DNA from 3 places in the Bacillus sp. ISL-77 genome. Region 2 is predicted to be linked to each of the others. Evidence: predicted binding sites of a transcription regulator. Region 2 holds the regulator's gene; each other region holds the start of a gene.

Region 1 (3,195 bases), on a different contig from region 2:
ATTCTGAGTTTTTTATTTATTGTTATAAAAAATTTAATGATCTAACCCAACATTATCAACAGATATTCGCTTTAAAAAAAGGTCGAGAAAATCCACTAATGACAGTGAATACGGAGTAAATATATAGATTGGATTTTTTAAATAAAACAGGCAAAAAAATCCTGTTGAACTTTAGTATAAATTGACAAGTTTTGTAGAAAAGTTTTTGAGATTATACTATTTTTGAATTTGAATAGATGACAAAATGATAACGAGATGACCGAACCTCCATATATTGTAATATAGTAATTTAGTAATAGCGGTTACCATAATAAACCAAAAAGGGAGAAAATAATGATTTTCTCCCTCAATTTGCAGCTATATTATCTAAATAACTAATCCGCCATCCACACTTAAGATGGTTCCGTTAATATAATTCGCCTTATCCGAAGCCAAGAATACATACGCTGCGGCAATATCTTCTGGTTTGCCAAGCTTCCTAAGCGGAGTCTTTTCCTTCATAAATTGAAGCACCTTATCTGGCACCGCTGCAGTCATACCTGTTTCAATGAAACCTGGAGCAACTGCATTGACTCGGATCCCCTTAGGTCCAAATTCTTTTGCCCAGCTTTTCGTCAGCCCAATGACGCCCGCCTTTGTCGCAGCATAATTCGTTTGACCAATATTCCCATATAAACCAACGACGGAAGATGCGTTTAGAATAACGCCCGACCCCTGCTTTAACATACTAGGAGCTACAGCCTTCGTGCATTTAAAAACACCTGATAGATTGACAGAAATGACTCTTTCCCAATCCGATTCCTCCATCTTTGTTAAAAAACCATCAAGTGTAATTCCGGCATTGTTAATTAAGATATCGATTCGGCCATGCTTACCTATTGTGGATTGAACCATTTCTTCTATCTGGGTGCTGTCCGTTACATCGACTTTATAAAATTCTACTTTTTCATGATTCAATTCTTCTAATGCAGATTTACCAGCCGACTCATCATAATCACAGATGACGACATTTGCACCCTCTTGGAGAAATTGTTTAGCCGTTTCTTTTCCAATCCCCTGTGCACCACCTGTAATTAACACAACCTTTTTACTAAACTCCATAATATATCACCTCGTTTTTTTCTTTTCAGAATAGACCTCTGCAAAACATCAGCATCCCTAGGCAAATGAGAAAAGAAATCCAAAACAAAAAAATGGCGATGAAACTAGGCTTTGGACAAAATTAAATCCATTTTTACCCATATTATGATGGATTATAGCTAATTATCACTCTTGTTAAAATACTTTACAATTCGCAAGAAAGTGAGAAATTTGTCAAAAAATGATGAAATGTATTTTAATAATTTTTAATCTTTCACCTTTTAAAATTTCGATGAAGTTAGTATGATGGATAGGTCAACAAAACAAAGGAGGAAAAAAAATGAGCACAGATTTTAATTTTTATGAGATGTGGAAGGATCTTTATTCACATTCCAGTAAGTTATTCGATGAGAAAGTAAGCAATGATTTCCCGTCTCAAGGAATGGGTCAGGTTTTGGAGATGAATCTTCAATTAAAAAAAATGATTGATGAATCAACGGTAAAGTATTTAGAATTTATGAATGTTCCAACTCGAAATGACATTGCTAGCATTTCTTCGCTGATTGTTAATGTCGATGCAAAAGTTGATGATTTAGAAGAAAGATTGGAAGAGAAATTTGACAACTCTGGAGATCAGGAGTCATTTAATACAGAATTGTCGAATTTAAAAAAGGATATGAAGAGTTTGGATAATAAAATGAATCAAATCCTTAATTTATTAAAAACACCAGAAAAAACGAAATAGAAACGCATTACATAATGCATGTAAAACCAAGTAATTTAGTAAACTATCAAGATTATTTTTACAACTATAATAGATGGGGTGGACAACAATGACAGAATTAAAAGATAAAGTAGCAATCGTAACAGGCGGAAGCAGAGGAATCGGTGCATCGATTGCATTGGAACTAGCTAAAAATGGCGCGAAAGTTGTCATTAACTATAATATTCGCAAAGAACTAGCAGATAAAGTAGTCGCAGAAATCAATGAATTTGGTGGAGAGGCATACGCAGTACAAGCAGATGTTTCAGAAAGTAATGAAGCAGCATACCTTGTACAAGAAACCATCAACCATTATGGCAAATTAGATATCTTAATTAATAATGCAGGAATTACAAGAGACAGCACGTTCAAAAAATTGACCGAAGAAGATTGGAGAAAGGTAATCGATGTTAATTTAAACAGTGTTTACAATAATACATCTGCAGCATTACCTTATCTTCTTGAATCTGATGCAGGCCGCATCATCAACATTTCGTCCATTATTGGGCAAGCTGGCGGGTTTGGACAAACAAACTATGCTGCCGCAAAAGCAGGACTAATTGGATACACTAAATCTCTCGCTCTTGAACTTGCTAGAAGTAAAGTAACAGTTAATGCGATTTGCCCAGGATTTATTGGAACCGAGATGGTCCAAGCCATTCCTGAAAAAGTTCTTGCAGGAATCGTTGAAAAAGTACCACAAAAACGCCTAGGCAAACCAGAAGAAATCGCTCGTGGTGTTGTTTTCCTATGTAAAGATGGTGACTATATTACTGGTCAGCAATTAAATATTAACGGTGGACTTTACATGTAAGTGTCATGAATGTACAAACTTCTTTATATATTAAAAGAGTAAATAAATCATGTAAGGAGTGAACAATCATTAACGCTCAAATGCTAAAAGAATGGAATGAGATGCTAGAGGCTACACCTCAAAAGTATCAAGAGATGTACCAACGTGTAATGAGGGCATCTCAAGTGTTAACGACCGATGCCGAACCCGAAGTAGCACCTACACCGAAGGAAGTAGTTTGGACAAGAAATAAAACGAAGCTCTATCGGTATATATCTGATCACCCAAAAAAGCATAAAATTCCACTTCTACTTGTTTATGCTCTAATTAATAAACCCTATATATTGGATCTAACCAAAGGTGGTAGTTTAATAGAATTTTTGGTTGAACGTGGGTTTGATGTTTACCTTCTTGACTGGGGTACACCAGGTTACGAAGATAGACATATGAAACTGGATGATTATATTATGGACTATATACCACGTGCCGTTCGTAAAGTAATGAGAAGGTCTAATGTTGAGGAAGTATCGATCCTTGGTTATTGCATGGGTGGAACGAT
Region 2 (3,195 bases):
CTAATGCTGATAGGCGTTGCTTAATTTCCTCAACATTGATAATTTTTTGGGCTACCCCTGTTTCCATTGCAGTATACGCAACCGCGGTTGCTACCTGTGCTGCGACCCGAGGGTCAAATGGATCTGGAATGACATAATCGGCATGGAGCTCATCCTCTGAAATTAAACCAGCAATTGCATAAACCGCGGCGAGCTTCATTTCCTCGTTGATTTCCTTTGCACGGACATCTAAAGCACCGCGGAAAATTCCTGGGAATGCAAGCACATTATTAACCTGGTTCGGAAAATCAGAACGTCCTGTACCCACTACAAGTGCTCCTGCTTCTTTGGCCACATCCGGCATAATTTCCGGTACCGGGTTGGCCATGGCAAAGATTATCGGGTCACGGTGCATAGAACCAACCATTTCCTTCGTAACGGCCCCAGCTGCTGATACCCCCACAAACACATCTGCGTCAACAAGCGCATCGGCTAACGTTCCTTGTTTTTGCTCGCGATTTGTGATTTGTGCCATTTCATCTTTGAATCGATTCATTCCAACCGGGCGGCCTTCATAAATAATTCCTTTTGTATCACATAAAATAACATCCTTCACGCCCATATGTAGCATAAGTTTAACAATCGCTACTCCTGCTGCACCTGCTCCATTTACTGCAACACGAATATCTTCAATTTTTTTATCCGCTAATTTTAATGCGTTGATTAAACCAGCCGCTGTTACAATCGCTGTTCCATGCTGGTCATCATGAAAAACAGGAATATCACAGGCTTTGCGGAGGCGGTCTTCAATATCAAAGCATTGCGGCGCAGCAATATCCTCCAAGTTCACTCCGCCAAATGTTGGTTCTAGCAATTTGACGGTTTCTACGATCTGGTCTGTATCAGTTGTGGCCAAGCAAATGGGAAAAGCATCAACATCTGCGAATGATTTGAATAACACGGCCTTTCCTTCCATCACAGGCATCGCAGCTTTTGGTCCAATGTTCCCAAGCCCCAGGACTGCTGTCCCATTGGATACAACTGCAACTAGATTGCCCTTTGAGGTATAATCATAGACTTTATTTTCGTCTGCATAAATGTCCAAACATGGCTCTGCCACACCAGGTGAATAGGCTAGGCTTAAATCTTTTGCATTATGTACTGCAACCTTTGAATAGATTCCAACCTTTCCTTGATGCTCCTTATGCATTTTTAACGCTTCATCTCGTAAAATTGACATTGGATTTCCCCACTTTCCGAATTAGTAACCGCTTGCACTTTATCTATCTAAATCTTAGTGCATAGGTCAATATTTTGATAGATTATGTAATTAAAAAAAGCAGGGATTTAATCATACAAAAGGCTTTCCACAAATTTTGTGGAAAGCCTTATTAACTAATTATTCTTCATCTATTTCCACCGTTGGATAATGCTTTAAAAAGTAGACTAGCGATTGAAGCTCCACAGCCAAGTCAATATGATGGACCCTTATTAATGGTGGAACATTTAACCTTGCCGGAGTGAAATTTAAGATCCCTTTTACATTCGCTTGGACCAGTCGATCGGTTATCATTTGTGCGGCAGGAGCCGGAACCGTTAATATCGCCACTGAAATATTAGTTTCTGATAACACCTTCTCTAAATCATCCATAGGATGAACGGGTACCTCGCGAATCATGGTTCCCATTTTGTCGGGATCCACATCGAAGGCGCATTCTATTTTTGTGTTATTATTTTTTAAAAAGTTATAGTTTAAAAAGGCAGTCCCAAGATTTCCGACTCCTATTAAGGCAACCTTAGTTAATTCATCCTGATCTAAGGTCTTTCGGAAGAAGGATATTAAGTAATTAACATTATACCCATAGCCCTTTTTTCCTAACGCACCGAAATAGGAAAAGTCGCGGCGAATCGTTGCTGAGTCTACCTTTACTGCTTCACTCAATTCCGCTGAAGAGACCCTTTGCTTGCCGGAACTATGCAGGTTTTTTAGAAATCGATAATAGAGGGGCAGCCGTTTTGCTGTCGCCTGTGGTATTTTCGTTGTTTCATTACTCATAATCTCCCACACCCCATGAATGGTTTAGTTAAAAATTTATTTAACTCTTTCATCTCTTTTAAAATCACCGTTTTTACCGCCTGTTTTTTCGACAAGATACGTCGGTCCAATTACCATACCTTTATCAACGGCTTTACACATATCATAAACTGTTAAGGCACATGCGGATGCGGCTGTTAACGCTTCCATTTCCACTCCTGTGTTCCCCTTCGTTTTAACGGCTGCAGCAATATATAATTGATAATTCTCATCCTTATCCTGTTCCCAAGAGAAAGAAATATTAACACCTGTTAATGGAATCGGATGGCACATTGGAATCAAATCCCATGTCTTCTTTGCTGCCATGACAGCTGCTACCTGGGCCACTGCTAAGACATCGCCCTTCTTCATCTCATTATTAGTTATTTTATCATAAATTTCTTTACTAACGGTAATGCTGGAATGAGCAAGCGCCGTACGTGCCGTTTCCGGCTTATCACTGACGTCGACCATTTTTGCTCTGCCTTCTTCATTAAAATGCGTAAATTCTGCCATATAAAAAATCCTCCCATCAAATCATACACTATTTTTCCTTATATGTGTGTGAAACTTTGAACTAAATATTACATTTTATGTCGATTTAGGACCCTTACTCCGCTAATATGGCGAGCAGTTTATTGCCGACATACCGGGAATAAGGTACACTAATCCTATGTAATAGAGGTGAATGAGAATGATTTTGCTACAGGTTAATCAATTACAAAAATATTATGGTGCTGACCTTATTTTATCGAATATTAAGCTCGAATTACAAACTCGGGACCGTGTTGCCCTTGTTGGACGCAATGGGGCGGGAAAATCGACATTGTTGAAGATTATAGCCGGACACTTGTCGCATGATGGCGGAGAAATCATCAAGCCAAAAGAAGTGACGATTGGCTATTTAGCTCAAAATACTGGGTTAGAATCATCATTATCCATATGGGATGAAATGCTGACGGTTTTTGAACCGCTGCGATTGATGGAAAAACAACTCCGCACACTTGAAGAACAAATGGCTGATCCTCTTGTTTTTGAAGACAGTGGCAGGTACGAAAGGATCCTAAAAGAGTACGATCATCTTCAGGTGAAATTTAAAGAACAGGGAGGGTATCAATATGAGGCAGAGATGCGCTCCGTCC
Region 3 (3,195 bases), on a different contig from region 2:
ATACGCAAAGATTCTTCAAACTTTGACGATTGTATGAACTTATCGCTCATTTGTTGCTAATTATTCTTTGTTAACAATATAATTATAGTATTATCTAGCAAATTAAACCTTGACTGTCATTTTTTAAAATCAAATGAGCATTGAATTCGTACCTTTAAAGGTGGTTATGAGTATGCAGTCAGTAAAAGAAATGCCGGTAACACTGTCCCATCTTTTTGATACCGTTCACCATATAAAAAAAATTGAAAAAGGTACCTTTTTATTTCAAGAAGGATCTGTAGCCGATGAATTGTATATTGTTCAAAGTGGCATTCTTCAAATCAGCAAGATCATCCCTGATGGAAGAGAACTTACGTTAAGAATGTGCTCGCGTGGTGATTTTGTTGGTGAATTAAACTTATTTTCCCCTTCTTCAAGATATTTATTAAGTGCACGTGTTGTCGAGAGTGGTGAAGTTGCCGTTATTATGAAAGACACGCTTGAAGAAAAACTCTCGCAAAATCTGGCACTTTCATTTGAATTCATAAAGTGGATGAGTCAGCAACATCGAAAAACTCAAACTAAGTTTCGTGATTTGGTTCTTCATGGAAAAAAAGGGGCTCTTTATTCCACACTTATTCGAATTACCAATAGTTATGGAATTAAAACCCATAAAGGAATATTAATTGAATTACCACTAACCAATCAAGAGTTAGCCAATTTTTGTGGTACATCAAGAGAAGTAGTAAATCGCTTGTTGAGCGATTTACGAAAGGCCGGTATCCTGTTAATTGATAAAGGAACAATTACTATTCATGATTTAGAGTATTTAAAACGGGAAATTGATTGTGAAGATTGTCCAACCGAAATCTGTAAAGTTGATTAGAATTGCTGCTGGCAAACAACTTAAAATAAAGCAAAAAAATCGGTCATATCGACCGATTTTTTTATTTTAATAAGATTATTTGAATGGCCATGATCGTAAAGAATATAGCTGAATTTATTATTTCGTAAATGCCAATTTGTTTAGGCGATAATGGTTTCCCATAAAATATAATAGCTCTCAGAAGACTTGGGATAAATGCTATTGCAACGATCCAAAATCCAACTCTGAACCACACTGCCACTAAAAGAAAATGGTAAATCCATGAAATCCATTTAAATTGGGTATTCTTCTTCTCCCTAATCATTGTTTTGACATAAAAAGTACAGCCCACAAAAAACAGGACCGAAGTTACAAAGGTGAAAACAAGCGTCTCTATGTTCATAACACCGTGTTCTAAATAACTGCTTGCTAATCCAGCAACTGAAAAGGCAAAAATAGCAGAGAGATCATTCATAAAAGCACGGTCTTGATTTTTGGAAGTAAAGTAAGCATTTATTATAAAAAACGGAATCATTAGAAGACCAAAATAAAAAATAGTTGGTCTTTCCAAAAGTGGATTAAGTAAAAGTAATAGGGATGGAATCATATATACAAGTGTCCATTTAGTATAAAACTGAAGTTTTTTCTTTTTAAATAAAAGAAGCATCGGATAGGTCGCCAAGTATAATAGGAGCCATCCAAAGAAAAATGGAACATGCTTCCACATAAACCCTCCTTCAATGACACCAAGCCAAAAAGGGATGATTAGCATTGCCCATGCACCATGTTGTTTCGGTAAAAATAACTTCATCATTTTCACTCCTCTTCCTTGACTAACCTAAATATAAGCCAGCTTAGCGGAAAAATAAGTGAAACACATCACATAATTACAGTAAAAAAGAAGGACTCCGCCTTCTTTTTGTGACAAAATTGTTTAGGTTAAAATGGAAGTACAGCAAATCTATATCATCTACTAGGTAACTTCAATCATCTCTAGGTCGGTTATCCAATGAGTGATTGCTGTATTTCCATTAAAGACCTATAATTCTATTTTAACAAACATAATATCCCCTAATTTGTATTGTAGAGTATATCCATATTTCTAGCTGTGATAAAAGTAACAGATTTGACAATTTTATTAACTTTTTTGATTAATTTTATGAACAAGCTCCTGAAGTAATTGCTCAATCCAGATTAATGCACCTTCATCGTTGATATGAAAGCTGGGCACATTGATTCTTGATGTGATTTGCTTCTGCATTTCTTCTTTCCAATACACAATTGCAGAAACATTACTTACGGTGTCTAACAAAGAAAGGTCACTTTCATCTCTTAATAGCAGTAACTTCGGGAAGGACTTTAACTTATAGCCTTCGATTAATATTACATCTGGATGAAAGAATTTCATTAACTCGATCTGATCTTCTAGTGATGGATAGAAATTGTCAGCCCGTAACATTAAACTTCCATCTCCTTCAACAATCGAGGCAAGCGCACCTGCATTTAAATGTTTTTCTGTATCTTTCTGCGGCATGGCTGCGAGCCTGCCTCCATGACCATGATGCTTAATTGTAACTGTTTTAAGTCCTTTTTTTACTAAGTCTTCGATCAGTTTGGATGTTATGGTGGTTTTCCCACTATTTTGATAACCAACCACCTGAAAGATGACAGGCTTTACCACGGCCACATACTGCCAACCTGGTCTTCAAGCAGGAGGACATCGACTTCACAACCGGCTGTAAAGCCTCTAGTTCCGCCTGGAAGAATCATCAACGAATTAGCTCCAGAAAGGCTCATTATAATGTTAGACTTGTCAAGTCCACTCGGTTTTGCCTTTAGTCTTCCCGCATCTATAAACGTAGAACTTCGGACAAACCTTGTAAACGGATTGGCTTTAGGAAAATCGACTTCTAAAAGAGCTTGTTCTTTACGAAGGTGAGGTTTTTCTGAAAAAAGCATCCTACGGATAATTGGGCGGGCAAACAATTCAAAGCCTACATAACAAGCCGAAGGATTACCCGAGAGTCCAAAGAGAAGCTTCCCATTGTGCTGTGCAACCGTCGTCACACTTCCAGGGCGCATGGCAACTTTATTAAAGAAAACCTCTGCCCCAAGCTTTTCATAGATAGCAGGCAGATAATCAAAATCCCCAACTGAAACCCCGCCGGTGGTAATTAATAAGTCTACTTCATTTATTGCTTTTTGGACTGCTTCAAAGCAAGTGTCGAATTCATCAGGAAGCTTTCCAAAATAGTGAACAATGGCTCCCGCTCTTTCAATTTGAGCTGCAATCATATGGGAATTACTATTACGAATTTTTCCTGGAACTAAGGCTTCATTTACTTCTAAAA

What was found. Region 2 encodes Rex, which represses fermentation and respiration genes when NADH is low (regulators of the CRP and FNR family bind a similar motif). Its sites were predicted from a motif close to TTGTGAAATATTTCACAA; they were not measured.
Region 1: the regulator Rex is predicted to act here: its motif matches at 1,303-1,320, upstream of J7E77_RS01685 (polyhydroxyalkanoic acid synthase subunit PhaR).
Region 3: the regulator Rex is predicted to act here: its motif matches at 1,712-1,729, upstream of J7E77_RS06670 (YwiC-like family protein).

The regions. Positions count from the first base shown of each region.
Region 1 covers NZ_JAGGQY010000005.1:36,637-39,831, reverse strand. The annotation lists gene fabG (3-oxoacyl-[acyl-carrier-protein] reductase) at 367-1,101, opposite strand; gene J7E77_RS01685 (polyhydroxyalkanoic acid synthase subunit PhaR) at 1,421-1,825, shown strand; gene J7E77_RS01680 (3-oxoacyl-ACP reductase) at 1,914-2,657, shown strand; gene phaC (class III poly(R)-hydroxyalkanoic acid synthase subunit PhaC) at 2,738-3,195, shown strand, end outside.
Region 2 covers NZ_JAGGQY010000093.1:21,332-24,526, forward strand. The annotation lists gene ystJ (NADP-dependent malic enzyme) at 1-1,219, opposite strand, end outside; gene J7E77_RS28735 (redox-sensing transcriptional repressor Rex) at 1,379-2,035, opposite strand; gene moaC (cyclic pyranopterin monophosphate synthase MoaC) at 2,072-2,569, opposite strand; gene J7E77_RS28745 (ABC-F family ATP-binding cassette domain-containing protein) at 2,748-3,195, shown strand, end outside.
Region 3 covers NZ_JAGGQY010000018.1:52,242-55,436, forward strand. The annotation lists gene J7E77_RS06665 (Crp/Fnr family transcriptional regulator) at 173-865, shown strand; gene J7E77_RS06670 (YwiC-like family protein) at 927-1,658, opposite strand; gene mobB (molybdopterin-guanine dinucleotide biosynthesis protein B) at 1,983-2,531, opposite strand; gene J7E77_RS06680 (molybdopterin molybdotransferase MoeA) at 2,519-3,195, opposite strand, start outside.